Regions from separate parts of the Cytobacillus spongiae genome, predicted to be linked through region 3. Evidence: predicted binding sites of a transcription regulator. Region 3 holds the regulator's gene; each other region holds the start of a gene.

Region 1 (5,188 bases), 380 kb from region 3:
TCGAATGTTGCTTCATAGCCATCTAATGGAGCTTCGTATTTTGCAATTGGTGAAATGGTTGTTAAACCATACGCTGCGATTTTGTCCACTAATGGTTGGCAGTGTATTTCAAACTTACCACTCTTAGTGGGGATTGGATTTTCTTCAGGATTTTTTACGAAAGCCTCACATTTAATTTCTCCTAACTTATCATTTGGTGAGCGAGGAACTTGATATACACCTTGTTCTACTATATCGCTTAACGTAATTTTACCTTTTTGTGGTTTACCATCTACATTCCACTCTTTAATATCTTTCTCTGTAATGGTGACGAGTGGAACATAATTTTCTCCATCTTCTGTAATGACTTCTGCTCCTGCTAAACTATTAAACAACTGCTGTTTTTCAGTAATTGGATAAATTTTATTAGGATCTAATCCAAGACGCTTAGCTAGCTCTCTGTCCATCCATTCTTCTGTTTTCGCTTCGAAAATCGGCTCAACAATTTTTTGAGAAATTACAATTGCTTCCGGATTACCACTAAGTATTTTCCCATCTTTTTCCCATTCGGTTGTGGCTGGTAACACAATATCTGCGTATTTAGAAATGGTTGAAAGTACGATATCATTTGTAAAAATCGCATCTACCTTACGGAAGGCTTTTATCCCTTTATTAATATCTGATGATTGATTTAAAAAGTTATAGCCGCTTCCATCACGTACTAACCAAAGCATGCGAATATCGCATTTCACTTTTCCACGGCCAGCAGTTGCTGTATACTCCCCATTTAGAATCGCATCGTAGGTTTCACAATAAGCCATTCCATGAGCTTCGAGGTTTGTTGGGTTTGCCCAACGGTAACCATCATAGGCACCATATGTGGCATCGGGGAATAATGGGTTAACAGCTGGTGGAAGCCCTCCACTTCCTCCACGAACAAGCGTTTTCCCTCCATAACTTTGTCTTTTCCCATAGTTCATAGCAAAAACCCCAGATCCTGGTTTACCAACATTTCCAGTCATCCAACCAACTGTGAGGAATGCCTGACAAAATTGCTGACCTCTATACGTACGAGCAGGTGCAAAGGATGATGTGAAAATCATTGGCTTTATTGTAGCTATTTCATGAGCAAATTCTCTAATTACTTTCACATCAGTACCACAAATTTCCGAAGCCCATTCAGGTGTTTTTGGAACACCGTCATAAGTTCCAAGTACATAATCCTTGAAATTTTCCTTCGGATCAGCACCTTCAGGCATATGGTCCTTGTCAAATCCTACCGTACAGCGGTTAAGGAAGTCTTGATCCTGCAAGTTATTTTCAATCATATAATAAGCCATTCCAAGCAAGAGGGCTGTATCTGTTCCTGGCCGGCACGGAATATGCTTATCTGCTAGAGTCTTAACAGATGGACTGACAGAAGGATCGACAAAGATGAATTTTGCACCAGCTTTTTTCGCTTGTAAAAGATTGTAGCTTGGGTTTCCAAGATTGGATCGAGTTGGATTTGAACCCCACATCACAATAAGCTTCGCATTACGCCAATCCAATCTGTCATTTCCGCTCCATGACATAAATCCTGCCATAGTTTCCTGTGGGATTGACCATGCCCCTGATGAAGATGAGCCCCAGCGAACCATCGCTCCACCATAGAAATTTAGAAGACGGCTAGTTCCAACAATAGATTTATTACCATAGTTCTCTTTCACTCTTTTTAACTCAGTGGCAATCAAATCAAGCGCCTCATCCCAAGATATGCGGACCCATTCGTCTTTTCCTCGTAGCTCTTTCTTTCCGCCACCAGGCTCCCAGTTTTTACGTTTCATTGGATATTTAATTCTATCTGCTCCAAATACTTGATGTCTTTGTGAACGTCCACGGTGGCACCCTCTTTGTTGTGGATAATCTGGACTATCTTCGTGCGTATCATCCGTTTTCTGTCTTACAACCACACCATCAACCACTAGTGCTTTGTTAAGGCAACGTCCTCCACAATTATGCCAGCAAGCGGCTGTCATCCATTTTCCTTCTGTTTCTAGTTTTTCTGCTGCTACTCTTGAATCAATTTTTGTCAGACCATATGATGGCACAACTGCAGCGGCTGTTAATGCTGTACTCCAACCTAGAAATGCTTTGCGGCTCATTCGATGATCCAATGCTTTCTTTAAAAAGTTTGACATAAAAACACCTCCAGTGTTTATATCCTTAACTTAGAAGACAACTCATCTAAGCAAGTCTGATCGATTATCAAAAATCCATTAAGGACGTTAACCATACCTTTATAGAAATTGGTATCAGCGTGCTCAATAACGTTACTTCTAAACATAGGAATCCAATTTAATAAATGCTCTCTCAGGAAATATCTTTGGTCAGTCAATATTTTAATTAATTGAGGGATATCATCATTGATTAATAGTTCATTAGTTAATTTGCTAAGCTGATACATGAAATCGAGTTCCAATCCTAAATGATCTTCTGCTTCTCTCCCATAATGGAATGGTTCAAAGGAATATTCTAGATAAAATCTCCTTACCCGTAATGTTTCTTCTTGAAAGAGAAGTCCGTCTTTGTTTACATAAGAAGATCCCCACATTGGAGCTGGTAATTGATATGGACCAATGAACATTTTGGTATAGTCCCAGTGAAGTCCATCAAAATTTGAATTCATATCAAATATTTCAAAATAATGGTTAACTAAATCTACACCTTCTATTAGTAATGTGTGTTCTTCTTTGAAGGGAAAAAATTTGATAACACCATCCTGAAATTTTTCAACTAGTTCCTTCGTTGGTTCTTCTAAAAAAGTTCTACGTAGAATGTCATAAGCGAACACTCTCAGCTCTAGTAGATTTTGAATCTCCTTTAAATCGGTTTGAATAACCTGATTCATCTTAGTTCCACCTCTTTCGATTGTAGTGTAGACGTGCAATGGACAATTTAATAGATATCCCCAAAATTATCTTTGAATATTATATTGTGTAATACTTCACAAATTAAAAGCTAGGGGATTGCCCTTACAGTTCTCTGTTTACTAGAACAATGACTCTATGTTTCTATTCTATCGGTCATGTCTCTCGAAAGGGAGTGTACGATTCTCCATAGTTACAGACTCACAATTGTGTAATAATCACAGTTAGATTCCACTCAAAAATTATATAATTGGACATTTTATGAAAGGCAAGATTAATTACAATTTAATTTTTCTTCTAATAGTCTGAAAAATAAATAGATCTAGCCTTTTAAAAGTAAAAGCTAGATCTATTTTATCTGTATCATATTTGAGATAGCTTACAAGTTAATAAATGAGCGAATTTTTAAAGCCACCATTAAATTCATAAATTCTTCTGGATCCTGTAAATTAATCCCTGTCTTATCTTCGATTTTTTTGATACGGTTACGTAATGTATTCGGATGGACAAACAGTGCTTCAGAAACGTCACTAATAATGCCTTGATGTTGAATATAGACCTTTAAAGTATTTATAAAATCCGTACCATGATCTCGATCACTTTCTAAAAGAACAGATAGATATTCCTGACAATAATCAAATAATATCTCTTGGTGTATATGAATTAAGAGACGCAGAACTCCCAAATCATTAATATGAAAAACACTCCTATTTTCAAGCCAAATTTTCCCGAATCTTAATGCTTGGATTGCTTCCTGATAACTTTTATTTAAAAAGGTAGCATCTCGATACCACTTTCCTATTCCTATTGATATTTGACAATAGGCAAAGTGCTCATTAATCACCTTTTCTATTTGGTTTGCCACTGCTAAAACACGGTTATTTCTTTCGCTATTCGTACAATCTTCCCCATCCTCTAATAAAACAACAATCTGGTCTTGAAATGGAAATACGATAATAGTTTCCTCCATATCAGCTTTTTTTTCTACTATTAAAAAGACCATTTCATCCAACCAATCCATGTTAGACATCAAATCATCAGACACATCAACATGGATTATAAGCAAATGATGAGGGATTTCTAAATTCCACCCCCATGTTTTTGCCTGTGTAATCATCACTTTTTGTGATTGAAATTTATGATACAGAAGATCATACACAAAATGCTCCTGCATAATCTGTTGCTGTTCACGAAACATTCCTTCCGTTTGCAAAATAAGCGCTGTTAAACCAATAAATTTATCAATCATTTTTTTCTGCCAATCAACTAAAGAATTTAAAACCAATAAACTATGTTTAAGGACTCCTGCAATATTAACCGAATATACTTTGAACCCTTCATCCTCATTCGTTGAAATGGTGATAGAATCTTCATTCATCCCCTGGATCTCTCTCAGATGTGCATTTAGCCAGCGATGTGCTACTTTTAATTCCATCTCACTTCCCGTTTGCCAAAGAAGTTGTTGATTTTCATTTAAATAAAGAAAGGGAGTTCCCAAGCCTTTTGATAATTCACTAGCCAATTTTGTTACCCCACTCTCCATCGCACCTGCCAGTTCCTTACTCAACTTTGAATAAAAATAAGCATTCTGTCCTTTATATTGAAAAACATTTAATGAAGCAAGGTCCATTATTTGAATAAGCGGTAATTTGCATTCTTCATAAAGAGTAAGTACTTCTTGTTTTAAAAGTGCTTTATCTTCAGCAAATACTACTATTGATATCAGATTAGGGTCTTGAATTAATTGATTAGCAACAGACCTTCTATTTAATCTCTCCAATTCTTCTCCAGCTGTAATTGTTACAATTGTTGGATTTTCTAGCAATTGGTTAGGAATTTGTTGAGTGATTGAATTAAAATAAAGTAGTTGCTTTGGTAAAGGAGTAAGAAACTTTAACTGAAACAGAGGGACATTTAATAACAATCCTTGTAACGAATCTTTCATGCAGACATCACCCTTCTCTTAGAAACATCAGACCCGTTAGCTTCTTTTTAATTAATACTGATGGGTTTGTGAACCCTACAAGAGGAATATTTGCTTCACGGAAGTCATATGTTTTTCGTTCCTTCATATTGACCTCTATTATTCCAATGGCATTTGTAATGCAGTTTTCGACACAGACAGGCTTTAATCCTTGATCTAGTCTTTCTACACAGAGATTACATTTATCTACTCGGTTTGTTCTAGGATTTATTTTGGGAGCGTGAAATGGACAAGCTGTGACACATCGCATACATGCCTGGCATCTATTAGAGTCAAGGATAACTACTCCATCACTACGCTTTTGATAATTATTTTG
Region 2 (5,188 bases), 1.1 Mb from region 3:
AGCATGAGCATTAAAATTAATGGACAAGACAAAAAAGCTCTTTTTAAAGATTCAGCTGTTATCCTTGTTTTAATCGGTATATTTTTCCACATCTTTTTTTTATTCGTACTCTATATCCTATTAAAAAGAAGAGCGGCAATTGAAAAGAAACAGAATGAGATTCAAAAATTAGAGCTTGTCGGAACATTAGCTGCGAGTACGGCTCATGAAATCAGAAATCCACTTACTGGAATAAATGGGCTCATTCAGCTTCTAAGTGAAAAGTATACAGATCCACAAGACCAGTTTTACTTTACAGTTATTAATAAGGAGATTAACCGAATTAATGAGATTGTTGGAGAATTTTTAATTTTAGGTAAGCCAACAGCACAAAAAATGGAGAGTATTGACCTTCGAGATGTTCTAATGGAGTTAGATCCTTTAATTGCCTCCGAAGCTGCCTATTCTAGCATTACTTATAATAAAGCAATTCCACCATCACATGTGATGATTCTTTGTACAAAAGATCAAATGAAACAAGTAATATTGAATGTAACTAAAAATGCTTTTGAATCAATGAAGCCAAATGGCTCTTTAACAATTTCTTTAATAAAGTTAGAGAATACCTCTACCATCACAATAACGGATACAGGAATAGGAATCCCTAAAGCTGATATGGACAAGATCTTCAACCCATTCTATACTTCGAAAGAAACAGGAACTGGATTAGGACTTGTTGTTTGCAAACGAATTATCGAATCTTTTAATGGAGAGATATCGATTTCAAGCAAAGAAAATAACGGGACAAAAGTAACTATTACACTTCCCTTAGCAAAAGAGTAAGAGCATAGATGATTTCTATGCTCTTACTCTTTTGCTACTCTTATCTTCTAATGTTTACAATTACTTGTTCATTCTCAATTCTGTGCTTTATTTCCTTCATCATAATCGTTAGGTTTTGGCTTCGATCTTCAGGTGCTATTTTCTTATTTAAAACAGCATATAGAACGACATCTCTTAGCCTTAAAAGCAGCGGCAGTTCATTATTAAAGTTCGGTGACAATGTATACTCTTCATTATACCCCTTAAGAAAAGCGGACATAAATTTGCTTGCAAATTCACTCTTATCATCGACCTTCTTATATAATACAGAATAGTAGAGGGGGATAGCGATATCTGAGCTATACCAATGATAACCACAATCGTCAAAATCAAATACATAGATTTGATCATGATCAAGAAAGAAATTTCCTGTATGTACATCAGAATGAATCAAACCATAATTCCGATCATTTACAGGTAACCCCTTGAGTTCATGGATGAGCTTCTTCGTATTCTCTACTACAACTACTTCGTTAACAGGGATATGCTTATCTATATTCAATAGATCCTCTTCTACCCACTCTGGCCTTTTTTTAATTTGTTCAGCTGGAACATAATCCTTTGTCACTTTATGCATTGCACCAATTGTCTTTCCCCAAAGAAAAAATAAATCCTCATTAAATTCACTACTATTAATTGATACCATTGCTCCAGGGACTTTCGAGAACAGGCTAGCATAGAAAATGGAACCATCTTCTACTATTTTTGACTCAACAAATTTGGTTTGTCTTGAAGGATATGTTTGCGGAACATTCAATCCTTTATCATGTAAATACATCAACCAATCTAATTCGGATATAAGATCAGCTTCATCTCGATGGGTACTATGTGTTACCCTCATAACAAATGGCTGGTCGTCTTGATATACCTCAAAAACATAGTTTTCAAAATCACCCAGTTTTTTATAGTCTGACCTTAAACCAAATTGCTCGAAAAAATGACCTCTTACTTCAGCAGAAAACAAAACATCAACGCTTGCTTCCATCAAACTCCCCCCTTAATAAACAGAATTATACAACAATTAAGTGCGGACTGATAGATAATTCCAAGCGATTAATTTCTTATTTGCTGAAGCAATTCAACTTTCTCTTCTAAAGACAACAAATTTTCTGCCATTGGAAATAAAACTTTTTCTTCTTTTGCAAAATGATCAACTAAAATAAAGTATGCATTTTTAATTAGTTCGACATTCTCCATCATTTCTTCTTTTGAAAAAGGACGATCTTGCTTTGTATTTTCAATGAACTTACCAATACAGCCTTTTGCTTGATCATGTTCATATTCCATCACTGCAAGAGGGCCCATTTCCTTTCCTATATAAGCTTCCATCATTTTAAATAGAACCCCTTCCTCTCTTTCAGAATGAGGCTCTAGTTCATCTTTAAACAATAGAACATCATTGATGAGATGAGAAAATTGCTCTTGTTCAAATGCCCTTTCAATTGACTTACATCTTTTTAAGATTTCATCTAATTTATTTAATAAAGGTGGATGTTCGTCCTTCAATTGTTTAAGTCCCTCGCAAAGCTCTGGTGACTCTGCTCCAATCATACTACTAATACAGCTATGCATTTCCATCAGCAAAAGCCCCTTTCATCTTGTTAACTTCATTATAAAAGGGATAAAAGAAAGATGTTGTGATACTCATCACAAAGATAGAATATTAAAAATTCTAAAAACTTTAACAAGTTGAATGATTTTTCGTTCCTTTTAACACATATAATGAAAGGAGATGAAAGGAGTTGTAGATATGAATGATTTGAATTACCCGGATTTTTACCCAAAATCTTTGATTCCTATTGGTGGAAGTGATTACGAATTACTATTCCATGATGAAAATGAATCTGCCTTTTCTCATTGGCTAATTGCTCTTGAAAGTAAACGAAATGAGGACAATGAAACAGTGTACAGCTGGAGAGTGTTTGTATTTCCTGCGAATACTGATGAAGGTATTATTAGCAACAAACCAGTATACTATTCTGAGCTATATGATTGTATGGATACTGCCTTTGAACATGCCGATACCCTTGAAAAGTCCAGTTTAAATGACCAGTTATATAAAGAAACATTAAGCCAAAAAATTAGTTAATTCCTCTGTTATTCCTCAGTTCCCCTCAGGATTCCCCCTTCTTTTTCGACTCCTTTGTGAATTCTCATACAGATAGTGATTTTCCTACATAGTTAATAAATAATTCTTGGATTTTGTTAAATCTCTTACGAAACAGTATAAAAAAAGCACGGTAATGAGCTTTAACGACTTTTCATTCGTATGATACAATAACAATCAATACTATCAAGATTAGGTGATTTCATGAATGAAGATCAGAAGTTAGATACGAGTATAATCTATGATTATCAAGATTACCCAGATAAAGAAAGCGGTCGTTGCGACAATTGTGGATCAACACATTTTAATAGCTCTGTTAAAAATTATCAATTTCTAAGAAAATGCTCAAACTGCGGGTTAACCAAAAGCATATAATTTTCATTGAGTAAATGTGTCAGATTGAAGACAAAAGGGATTAACGAACTCTTTTGTCTTCTTATGAAGTAAACTATTGCTGAGATTTTGTAATTTCACCAAAAGCCCGCTTTCAGGTGAAGATCACCAAGTCTCCTCTGCAGCTCATGAAAGGACTTTTCTGTAGCACCGTTACCACATGAGACAAGCACCTTATGCTCCTTTCACCGAGCTAGGCTTTGGAAAAAGCTTTGGACGGTTCTTGAACATAAGTTCTTCACTTCACCTCTAAATGCAAACCTCTATTACCACAGTTATAGATAATTCACTACTTGGAGCAATCGTGCATGGCTCCTTGGTCAGGCTAGGGCATGACTAAGGAGCTGGATATCGAAGCACTTAACAACGATTGATTAATTTGATACTATCTTAAGCAACAAAAAAGCTAGTTCAAAAAATATTGAACTAGCCCTTACGCATTATGATTACGCTAACCTGAAAATGACACCATATCCGCCTTTCGGATATTCCCATTTAATATTTTGAGTAGGACATCCAATTCGGCAGCTTCCACACTCATGGCAACCTTCATATCCTACTTGCATTCGTTTCCCTTCCCATTTATATACTTCTCCTGGACAAAACAGGGTACAAAGCTTATCCGGACATTGGGTTAAGCAAATATCGTGATCTATTATCGTTAAATGAGACTTGTGATCCGCTTTAAAACGAACTAAATACTGTTTTTCTTCAATCGTTTTGGTCGACATTACTTCACCGCCTTCCAGGCACGATACATATCAGATAATACTTTTAAAGTACCTTTTTCACCTGTAACACTTTTCATGATTTGCTTTTGTTTATCTTTTTTAGGTGTGCCATCCACTGTGAAAAATTTACTAGCAGCTTGGTTCATCATAGGGATGTAATCTTTAAAATATTGCGGGTATTGTTCAAAGGTATGTGCAGCATTCTTATATTTTTCTAGATCCTTAATGATGAAGCTATTGTATAATGAATCTCGATAACTACTTAAACCAACTTCTGAAAAATCATTTCTGACTTTTGCTTTGACGATTGCTTCAGCCGCCATTTTTCCAGAACTCATCGCCATATTTGACCCTTCCCTGTGTATAGCATTGACGAGCTGTGCCGCATCTCCTATAACTAGTACTCCATTCCCTATCACCTTTGGTACGGAATGATATCCACCCTCAGGAATTAAATGAGCCAAATACTCAGCAGATTCGCCCCCAGATAATAGTGGCTTTACCATTGGGTGGTTTTTTAGATGATCTAAAAGATCGTAAGGCTTTAATTTAGCTTTCATCATGCTTGAAAGAGTAGTTCCCACTCCGATATTTAAGCTCTCTTTATTCGTATATAAAAAGGCGGTTCCCAAATTGCCTTTGGTTGAATCTCCAAAAATTTCTATTGTACATCCTTGGCCATCCTCTAAGTTAAAACGATCGTTAATTTTTTCTTTTGGAAGGTTAATTACTTCCATAACTGTAAGGGCTACCTCATCAGGTCGGAATTCTTTATGAAATCCTAATTTTTTTCCAAGTAATGAGTTGACACCATCAGCTAGCACTACTACATCTGCTAATACCTCTCCATCTGGTCGATCTGTCCGTACGCCAATCACTTTCCCATTTTCTACTAAACAATCGGTTACAACGGTTTCATTGATTAACAATACCCCTTCATTTACTCCTTTTTGAGCAAACCATTGATCAAATGGTGCTCTTAGAACAGTAAAGTTATTATAAGGCTCTCTCCCCCATTCCAACCCTTTATAGCTAAAATTCACTGTTGATTCCTTATCCATCATCCAAAAACGTTGCTCTACAATCGGTCTTTCAA
Region 3 (5,188 bases):
AAAGGATCACGAAAATGATCCCATTTCTTTTGACATATATACTTATTCTTCAGCAAGCTCTGCCCATTCATCCATTAAGCGCTCTAAATCTGCCTTTGCTTTTTCGTTTTCCTGATTGATTGCTTGTACCTTTTCATGGTCCTTAAACACATCAGGGTCGCAAAGCTGTTGTTCATATTCTTCAATTTTCTCTTCAATTGCTTGAATAGAGGTTTCTATTTCTTCAAGTCGACGCTTTCGTTGCCGTTCGAGTTTTTTCGCTTCTTTATCCTGTTGATAGTTCGTTTTGTCCTGCTTGGCGTGGACAACTTGCTTAAGATCTTTCGGCATCTCTAATGCTTTCAGCTCTTCTTGCTCCAGCTTTTTTTCAACATAATAGTCATAGTCTCCAAGGTATTCAGTTGCACCCGTTTTCCCCATCTCGATTACCTTTGTAGCAATTCGGTTAATAAAGTAGCGGTCGTGGGACACAAATAGAATGGTACCTGGATAATCGACAAGGGCATTCTCAAGCACTTCCTTGCTATCTAAGTCTAGATGGTTGGTCGGTTCATCTAGAATCAGAAAGTTTGCTTTTTCCATCATTAATTTCGCTAGAGCAAGCCTTGCTTTTTCCCCACCGCTTAAGGTGGAAACTGTCTTTAACACATCATCCCCGGAAAATAAGAAATTGCCTAATACAGTTCGTATTTCTTTTTCGCTTTTCAGAGGATAATCATCCCATAGCTCATTTAATACTCGCTTGTTAGAAGTAAGCTTTGCTTGCTCCTGATCATAGTAGCCAATAGCTACGTTTGAACCTAGATTAATGATTCCAGCAAAGGGCTTTAGCATGTTCATAATCGTTTTAAGCAAGGTAGATTTTCCAATACCGTTAGGTCCCACTAAGGCAATGCTATCACCTCTAGTGAGTCTCATCGTTATCTGTTTTGTCACTATTTGTTCTTCATAGCCAATTGCAAGGTCACGAATGTTCAGCACTTCATTTCCACTTTGCTTTTCGATATCAAAATGAAACGTCGCTGACTTCTCATCCCCTAGTGGACGATCCATTAACTCCATTCTCTCAAGCTGCTTTCTTCTGCTTTGTGCGCGTTTTGTTGTAGAGGCACGGGCTAAATTTTTCTGAATAAAATCTTGGAGCTTGGCCACTTCCTCTTGCTGCTTCTCGTATTGCTTCATATCTCGCTCATAGTTCTCTGCTTTACGGTCTAAGTAATAACTATAGTTACCTGTGAATTTCGTAATTTGGTGCCTTGAAATCTCATACACCTGGTTGACGACTTTATCAAGGAAATAGCGATCATGGGATACAATTAATATGGCACCTGAATAGCTCTGTAAATACTGCTCCAGCCATGTTAAGGTTTCAATATCAAGATGGTTCGTCGGCTCATCAAGAATTAGAATATCTGGCTTTGATAATAAGAGCTTGGCCAGAGCGAGCCTCGTTTTTTGTCCACCGCTTAAAGTAGATATAGTTGTCGAATAATCAAAGTCATGAAAATGTAATCCGTGGAGGACTGAACGGATATCAGACTCGTATTGATAGCCGCCCCGCTCTTTAAATTCCACCTGAAGCAAATCATACTCTTTTAAGATGCGCTCATACTCAGTAGGCTGATCAAAGATATTTGGGTTCGCCATCTTTTCTTCTAATCTGCGCAAATCTTTTTCCATTTGACGAAGATGGTTGAACACGGTAAGCATTTCATCCCAAATCGATAATTCTGAAGCGAGTCCTGTGTTTTGAGCAAGATAGCCAATTTCGACTCCTTTTGGTTTAATCATGTCTCCAGATTCATAGGAAAGCTGTCCTGCAATGATCTTTAAAAGAGTCGACTTACCTGCACCATTTCGCCCAACGAGCGCTATTCGGTCCCTGGATTGTACTTCTAGCTTTATATTCGATAAAATAAGGTCAGCACCAAAATATTTATTTAATTGGTTTACTTGTAATAAAATCATGTTCTTTCACCTCAATGTTATAGAAATAGTGTAACTTATCTTCTATAATTCGAGCAATAAGAGTAAACTTGTGAAGTAACGTACAAAGTTCATACACAGATGGAATAAAATAGTGTATATTTTGATAGAGAGGTGTTTTTTAAAGATGACAGAATTTACACACTTTAATCAAGAAGGAAGAGCAAAGATGGTGGATGTGAGTGATAAGCCAGAAACAATAAGAACGGCAATTGCTCATTCTAGCATTACAGTTAATAAAGAAATTTATGAGAGAATTACTAATCAACAAATGAAAAAAGGGGATGTGCTTGCCGTCGCCCAGGTAGCTGGAGTCATGGCTTGTAAAAAAACGAGCGAGCTAATTCCAATGTGCCATCCACTCCCATTAACTGGAGTAGACATATCATTTGCATGGACAGTGAAAGAGGAAGACTATATTCTAGAAATAGAAGCAGCCGTCAAAACAAAGGGTAATACAGGTGTTGAAATGGAAGCGCTAACAGCTGCGTCCGTTTGTGCCCTTACTGTCTATGATATGTGTAAGGCAGTTGATAAAGGAATGGTAATAGGTCAAACGTATTTAGTAGAGAAAACAGGCGGGAAAAACGGTGACTTTAAACGAGAAAAGCTATAGTAAAAAAGAATCTTTCTGGTAAAGGGACTTAGCAGGATGACTATTTGTGTGGAGATACACGAAGAAATCTCTTGATGAAGAAGGATGACTGCACCATCTGAGAGCCTACAGAAGGTTAACGAAGATTAACGGTCTCTTAAGGAAAACAACAAATACTAGAGTAGGGGAGCGGGGGAGATTGATATGAATAATGAAACCATCAAAATTCCGCAAGCGACAGCCAAGCGGCTGCCATTATATTATCGTTTTTTAAAAAACTTACATTCTTCAGGAAAACAGCGGGTTTCATCTGCTGAGTTAAGTGAAGCCGTAAAGGTCGATTCTGCAACAATACGTAGAGATTTTTCTTATTTTGGTGCTTTAGGAAAGAAGGGATATGGGTATAATGTGAATTATTTATTATCCTTCTTTCGAAAAACACTCGACCAGGACGAGCTTACAAAGGTTGCGTTAATTGGGGTCGGAAACTTAGGAACGGCATTTTTAAATTATAATTTTTTAAAGAATAATAATACAAAGATCGAAATTGCTTTTGATGTGTCCGAAGATCGCGTCGGGAAAAAAATCGGAAGTGTTCCCATCTATCACATGGATGACCTTGAAGAAAAGATTAAAGAACATGATGTGCAGGTAGCGATCTTAACCGTACCAGCGCCAGTTGCGCAAACGATTACCGATCGAATTGTAGAGGTCAATATTAAGGGGATTTTGAATTTTACACCGGCTCGATTAAATGTGCCTTCAACGATTCGTATTCATCATATTGATTTGGCAGTTGAGCTTCAGTCTCTCGTCTATTTCTTAAAGCATTATCCGAATGAACAAGTGGAATCTTAAATTTATTCTATCCAATAGAAAACAGTTGAACATCAGTATAAAAACGTTATGATAGAGAAAGGGAGGTGAGGCTAAAATGATGAACGTTGGTATGGGAAGCCTCTTACTAATTGTATTTGTAGCATTATTAGTATTCGGTCCAAAAAAGCTACCTGAGCTTGGTAAAGCGGCAGGAAATACACTTCGTGAGTTCAAGAATGCGACGAAGGGTCTAGCGGACGACGATGACGATGATGTGAAAAAAGATAAAGAAGTTAAGTAATGTTAGGATGAAGCGTTATGGATTCTCATAAAGACATGACGATGTTTGAACATATAGGTGAATTAAGAAAACGGCTAGTGATTTCAGTCGTTTTCTTCTTTATTGCTGTCATTTTGAGCTTTTTCGTAGCTGAGCCGTTAATAGTCTTCCTGCAAAATGCAGATGAGGCAAAAGAGCTTACGATGAATGCGTTCCGTTTAACGGATCCGATTAAAGTGTACATGCAATTTGCCTTTATTATTGCCTTTGTTCTTACATCACCTGTTATTTTATATCAATTGTGGTCATTTATTAGTCCAGGTCTCTATGAAAAAGAACGAAAGGTTACATTAAGCTATATTCCCATCTCGGTTCTATTATTTATCGGGGGGATTGCTTTTTCTTACTTTATTCTCTTTCCGTTTGTCATAGACTTTATGACCCGAATTTCCGACCGATTAAATATTAACCAAGTGATTGGAATCAATGAATATTTTCAGTTTTTATTTCAGCTAACACTCCCATTTGGATTTTTATTTCAATTGCCGGTTGTGATTATGTTTCTAACGAGGCTTGGATTAGTTACGCCAATGTTTTTAAGCCAAGTTCGGAAATATGCCTATTTTGTATTAATTGTCATTGCAGCATTTATTACTCCACCAGAATTATTATCTCATTTAATGGTGACTGTCCCGCTACTGCTCCTATATGAAGTAAGCATCATCATTTCCCGTTTTTCTTATAAAAAAGCACAGGAATCGATGGAATCCTATGATTAAAAAAATGAGCCTCCCAAGCGAGAGGCTCATTTTTTGTTTTCCACTTTTTTGAGCTTGAAGTGAAACATGATCATGCGTATGCCTGAACCAAGGTCGAAGGTGGCAAGCATGATAAATAAATAGGTAATAAATCCATATTCGCCGCTTTCCCTTACATTTTGTACAGCAAATAAGGTAAAAATTAATCCAAGACATACGTAAACGATGCCAGAGAACAGTGGTGACCTTCTCATCTAAAATCCTCCAATAAAGCTCTGAATTTTCTCTGCTTCCCGGAGCATCTTCTCGATCTCCTCTTTAAATACCGATTGTGTAATGACAACAAATGTGTTCATTGCGACATGAGCAAAGATCGGTACAAGAATCCGTTTGGTTTTTACATACAGAAAGGCAAAGGTAAAGCCCATGGCTGTATATAGAAGCACATGCTCAGGTTCTAAGTGTGCAAACGCAAAGATAACAGAGCTGATAATTCCAGAGATAACGAAATTAAATTTTTTATATAAGCTGCCAAAAATAATTTTTCTAAACACAATTTCCTCAAGAATGGGGCCGATAATTGAGCTAACAAGCATCACGATTGGAAAAGCTTCAATAATTGATATGATTTGCTCGGTATTTTCAGAGCCCACCTCAATCCCAATCAATCGTTCGATGTTTGCTGCCACGATTTGTGCGAAGAGAGCAAGAAATACTCCGCCAATAGCCCATGAGACGGATTGCCCGATG
Region 4 (5,188 bases), 1.8 Mb from region 3:
AACTATCATTCGTTATATCTTTGCCATTCCATTGGCTTTTTTCGCCCATAAGAATCGATTTGGCGCACACTATTTTTTACCATGCATCAATGGGCTATTGTCCTATATCCCTACTATTATTATCGTTATCTTACTTGTGATGTTGCCACCGATATTAACCATTGATACGAGACCCTATTATATAATTCTCATTATTGCTTTGGTTGAAGTTGGGCGTGCAGCTGATATGATTCGCTTAGAAATGGATGAATTATCGAAAAGAGAATACGTACTTGGAGGCATAGCAGCTGGTGCAACTCCAGTTCGCATTTTCACCGCTTACATCTTACCATTCTTGTATGGAAGGATATTTGTTTATGCCATTTCTGACTTAGGAAAAGTGATGTTTCTCCTTGGGCAATTAGGCTTTATTGGCATTTTCATATCGCAGGAATTTATTCAAAATGAAGCAGGCGGCTTTGAGCTAATCAATAATTCGATTACCTGGCCGATGATGTTAATTAACGCATTTCAAGATATTCGTGGTCCGATTTGGATTCCATTCTTTTCTGCTTTCGCCATGACGTTTGCCATTTTCACATTTAATCTCTTTGCCGAAGGGCTAAAAAAGGTTTTTTCGAAAAAAGTTCGATATATTTAGATGTTCAGCCCTTTTTGACAACACTTTTTTTGCTAAAATAAGAGTATTCATTAGAATGGAGAATGTATTTCATCATTCATAAGAGGTGTCGAAAAAATGGAGCGAGTTGAAATTAAAGAGGTGTTGTCAAAGTTTTCCTTATTTAGGGAATTAAATAATCAAGAAATCGATAAGATCATTGAAATTTCAATTCCTCGTGACTGGAAAAAAGGCAATCACATATTCATGCAGGATGAACCGATTGAAAATGTGTATTTTATAGTGGATGGAAAAATCAAAATCTACAAGAGTGATATCAATGGAAAAGAACAAATAGTAGCGATATTAAAGCAAGGCGAAATGTTTCCACATGTAGGTTTTTTTCGAAAGGGCAATTATCCAGCCTATTCAGAAGCATTAGAGGATTGCACCCTAGTGGTTGTTCCTATAAATCAATTTGAAAAAGTGTTGATTGCTAACCCAGAATTAAGCATAAAGGTTTTTAAAGTTCTTGGGGAGAAAATAGTGGATCTTCAAGAACGGCTAGAAGCACAAATTCTAAATAACACGTACGAACAAATTATTAAGCTCATCGTTCGACTAGGAAACTTACATGGACAAGAAACCGCTGATGGAAAAATAGTGCTAAAAGCTGATTTCACAAACAAGGATCTAGCCAACATGATCGGAACAACAAGAGAAACCGTCAGCAGAACATTAACGAAAATGAAGAAAAAGCAGTTACTCGAAGTGACGGCAAATGGAGATATGATTTATGAAAAAGAATCGCTCTTGGATGAATTGATTTAAGGCAAGGATGATATTTGTAGTAGGTGATTGGAACCGAAGGTGTGTAAAACTCTTGAGGAATAAAGAGGAAAAGTCAAGACCCCGAAAGCGAGCTGAGGAGGCTTGACTTCCTCCCTGCGGAAAGCAAGTGGCGGAGCATAATGAAACGAACTCACATTGGCACAATCAAACTATTAAGCGAAAGCTATATTCATTGATTTGAAGTGTGAAAACTATGGTAGTTGCTCAGTTCCCCTCATAACTAGCGCGATTTACCATGTATGGTGGCAGAATTTCTGGACTAGGAGAACAGGTAAGACCAAGGAAGTGATTTAGTCGATGAGGAGGCTCACCGCCCTCCCTTAAAGCGAAACAACCTGTCACTTCAGAGTTAGCGTCAGTGAGCCTCCCAAATTTGTCCCAAGATAAGCCAGCGCCTGCAGCGAAAATCACCCTTTCAACAGCTCTTCCATCGTAAATCCATAGAATTCACTTCAATGACCCTTTACCTTGTTAATACATAATAGATGACATAGAACCAACTAAAGAACCCGTGAATAATGGCCCAGAGAACAGATTGATGAATACTCCAAGATATTGCAATTGCTAAAGCCGAACCAAATGTAATCGCACTTTTTGAACCAGTAGGCGCATGATACCTTTTTTCTGATCGTTCCTTCATATCCAACTCCCCTTCAACTATCCTTAATTCTGAAATCTATTCAATATATAATATTACCCATCAAAACACTTATTCCTGCCAACATCTTATTTTCCATTTTTCTAACTTCCTCTCAAAAAAATAGCATACCAATCCGTTAACGAATTGGTATGCTATATGGGCAAGAATTTAAGTTTGCCTTATTTATGTTCTCGTTATCTAGTAAAATTAACCGCTATCATTAGAGATACACAAACCAACTAACTTACTTGGCAGATAGCTCCAGCATTTCTTCCATATCCTCTTTTGCCGTTCCAATTAATTTTAAGTTAAAGGTTTCTTGTAAAACATTCATCACACCTTCAGAGATGAATTCAGGCGGCTTCGGCCCAATGCGAATGTCTTTAATCCCTAGACTAAATAACCCTAATAAAATCGCTACCGCTTTTTGTTCGAACCAAGATAAGACAATACTAACTGGAAGCTCATTAATTTCACATTCAAACGCATCTGCTAATGCTTTCGCAATTTTCACAGTTGACCCTGAATTATTACATTGCCCTAAGTCAATATATCTTGGAATCTCTGTTCCAGGAACGACACCGTAGTCTACATCATTGAAACGGAATTTCCCGCAAGATGTGGTTAAAATGACGGTTTCTGGAGGTAATGATGTGGCTAGCTCGCGGTAGTATTCTCCGCCTTTTCCAGGTGCGTCACAGCCTGCAATAACAAAGAATCTTTTAATTTTTCCTGCTTTAACTGCATCGATTACTTCTGGTGCAAGTCCTAATACGGTTTCATGGTGGAAGCCTGTTAGTAATGTTTCATCAGACTCAATATTTGCCTCTGGAAGCTCTAATGCGCGATTGATTAGCGGACTAAAGTCATCATTCTCGATCTTTAACACATTTTCAAGGCCTGCTACTTCATATGAGAACATCCGATCGGCATATGTACCTTTGATCGGCATCACACAGTTAGTTGTGGCCAAAATAGCTCCTGGGAACTTCTCAAATAAGCGTCGTTGATCATACCATGCTTTTCCGATATTCCCCTTCAGATGGGCATATTTCTTTAACTGTGGGTATCCGTGTGCAGGAAGCATTTCTGAATGGGTATAAATATTGATTCCTTTACCTTCTGTTTGCTTCAAAAGCTCCTCAAGTGCAAATAAGTTATGACCTGTTACAATAATAGATTTGCCTTCAATTTTATTTTGGGAAACACGAATGGGCTGCGGAATACCTAGCCTTTTCGTATGTGCTTCATCTAACACTTCCATCATTCGAACGGCTGATTGTCCAACCTTCATTGCCATATCAATATGTTCTTGTACATTAAAATTAGAGTTTGTTAATGTCATATATAATGCTTCATGTGTTGTAGCATCTACAAAAGGGTCGGTATACCCAAGTTGATTAGCATGTGTTCGGTAAGCTGCGATTCCTTTTAACCCAAAGATAATCGTATCTTGTAAACTTGCAATCGTTTCATCTTTTCCACAAACTCCAATTATTTTACATCCCCCAGATGGAGTTTGCTCACATTGATAACAAAACATATTCATATCCCCTCTCTACCTTCTTATTACAGTTTTAGAATACCTTTCAAAAGCCTAACTTAGTGTGATTCGTATCACACCTCTAGGAACTGTCAAAAATCGTTCATATTTACTTCACTTGAAATGAAAATCAGAGAACAGCTTGCTTCCAAGAACAACGCCTATTCTCGTGCATATATTATCAAGGAGGAAAACTGTTGAGAGGAGATGAAGACATGTCTTCTAAACCACCTAAAGATGACCACCAACAAAAACGCAATCGGAATGAACCTTTCGGTGAGATCATGAAATCGATGAATCATTTTTTCAACGAAAGACCTGTTAAAGGACTTTTACAAAACATTGATGATTTTTTTCAATCACCATTTCCAGCCACGCCATCGTTTCGTGTCAATCATGTGGAAAAGGATCACGAGCATATCATTACCGCAGAGCTTCCAGGTATAAAGAAGGACCAAATCCACATCGATATTCTAAACCATACTTTATCGATTACTGTTCAACATCAAGAATCAGTTTTCGAAGAGGACCAAGCGCAGAAAATGTATCGAAAACAGCAGCATATACAAAAAATGAGTCGATCCATTATGCTGTCTCACCCCATTCCAGAAAAACAGGTAAAAGCATCCTACAGAGATGGGTTGCTTCAAATTAAAGTTCCCAAACCGAAAGGGAAAACGGTCATCATTGATGCAGAGTAATATCCAAAAAAACGGCACCGTCAAATTGTGAGAGCAAACAATTGGCGGTGCCGTTTCGTTGTTAACTATTTTTGTACGTTTTTCGTATCGAGCCAGTTGTTAAAATAATCGGTTGGCACTTCGAAATAAGCTTTTGAAAAGGAAACGAATTCTTCCGTATCCACTTCTTTGTACTTAAAATGCTCATAATAATCCTGCAAAAAGGCAACAGCAACTTCTTTTGGATGATCTCCCAGATTCCGATATTTTTCAAGAATCATCTGATAGATTTCAATTGCTGGTTGACCGTATAAATAACCGGTATGTTTTAATTCATCTACCGTTACATTCGAATGCTGCCTTCCTAACTCTAGCTCTTCGATTCGCTTCATCCGGGATCTAGGAAGGGAAAATGCGATAGAATCTCTTTGGTTCTGTCCGACAAAATAATAAAGGGATGTTGCAAACTCAGTAATGCCTTCGTCAATCCAGCCCTCATGGTACGGATCATTTGAAACGACACCATAAAAGTACTGATGGGCAATTTCATGTACGATGGAAAGTTCAAAAAAAGAATCATCATTAACATATGGATTAACTGTTACGATTCCTGGGTATTCCATAAAAGGACCATCATCAAACACAATATCTAACTGTTGATGAGGATACTCCCCAATATTCTGTTGGTAAAAGGATAGTGCGTCTTTTGCAATCTCAAGAGCTTGATCAGGATCTTTATCATGATCTTCTTTCGCAAACAGGCGAATTTTGACACCATCGTCGACCTCCGTCTCATAAACCTTCATATCTTTGATAATCGCAATAAAGTAATCTCTCACCTTCTTCATTTTCACTGTCCCTTTATTTTGCTCAAG

The links. Region 3 encodes Rex, which represses fermentation and respiration genes when NADH is low (regulators of the CRP and FNR family bind a similar motif). Its sites were predicted from a motif close to TTGTGAAATATTTCACAA; they were not measured.
Region 1: a site for Rex is predicted at 2,954-2,971, ahead of LS684_RS03545 (TorD/DmsD family molecular chaperone). Genes of this name have one in related genera too.
Region 2: a site for Rex is predicted at 2,497-2,514, ahead of LS684_RS06985 (hemerythrin domain-containing protein). Genes of this name have one in related genera too.
Region 4: a site for Rex is predicted at 3,696-3,713, ahead of hcp (hydroxylamine reductase). Genes of this name have one in related genera too.

The regions. Positions count from the first base shown of each region.
Region 1 is NZ_CP089997.1:681,190-686,377, reverse strand. It holds gene LS684_RS03550 (molybdopterin-dependent oxidoreductase) at 1-2,159, opposite strand, end outside; gene LS684_RS03545 (TorD/DmsD family molecular chaperone) at 2,177-2,869, opposite strand; gene LS684_RS03540 (PucR family transcriptional regulator) at 3,268-4,833, opposite strand; gene LS684_RS03535 (4Fe-4S dicluster domain-containing protein) at 4,841-5,188, opposite strand, start outside.
Region 2 is NZ_CP089997.1:1,357,124-1,362,311, reverse strand. It holds gene LS684_RS06995 (ATP-binding protein) at 1-822, shown strand, start outside; gene LS684_RS06990 (phosphotransferase enzyme family protein) at 863-1,846, opposite strand; gene LS684_RS06985 (hemerythrin domain-containing protein) at 1,915-2,439, opposite strand; gene LS684_RS06980 (hypothetical protein) at 2,612-2,950, shown strand; gene LS684_RS06975 (DUF8096 family protein) at 3,173-3,343, shown strand; gene LS684_RS06970 (ferredoxin family protein) at 3,808-4,092, opposite strand; gene LS684_RS06965 (FAD-dependent oxidoreductase) at 4,092-5,188, opposite strand, start outside.
Region 3 is NZ_CP089997.1:302,322-307,509, forward strand. It holds gene LS684_RS01705 (ABC-F family ATP-binding cassette domain-containing protein) at 43-1,968, opposite strand; gene moaC (cyclic pyranopterin monophosphate synthase MoaC) at 2,114-2,602, shown strand; gene LS684_RS01715 (redox-sensing transcriptional repressor Rex) at 2,786-3,439, shown strand; gene LS684_RS01720 (twin-arginine translocase TatA/TatE family subunit) at 3,516-3,701, shown strand; gene tatC (twin-arginine translocase subunit TatC) at 3,719-4,459, shown strand; gene LS684_RS01730 (YdiK family protein) at 4,486-4,692, opposite strand; gene LS684_RS01735 (CPBP family intramembrane glutamic endopeptidase) at 4,693-5,188, opposite strand, start outside.
Region 4 is NZ_CP089997.1:2,574,810-2,579,997, forward strand. It holds gene LS684_RS13055 (ABC transporter permease subunit) at 1-640, shown strand, start outside; gene LS684_RS13060 (Crp/Fnr family transcriptional regulator) at 737-1,429, shown strand; gene LS684_RS13065 (hypothetical protein) at 1,914-2,090, opposite strand; gene hcp (hydroxylamine reductase) at 2,335-3,633, opposite strand; gene LS684_RS13075 (Hsp20 family protein) at 3,831-4,334, shown strand; gene LS684_RS13080 (ABC transporter permease subunit) at 4,400-5,188, opposite strand, start outside.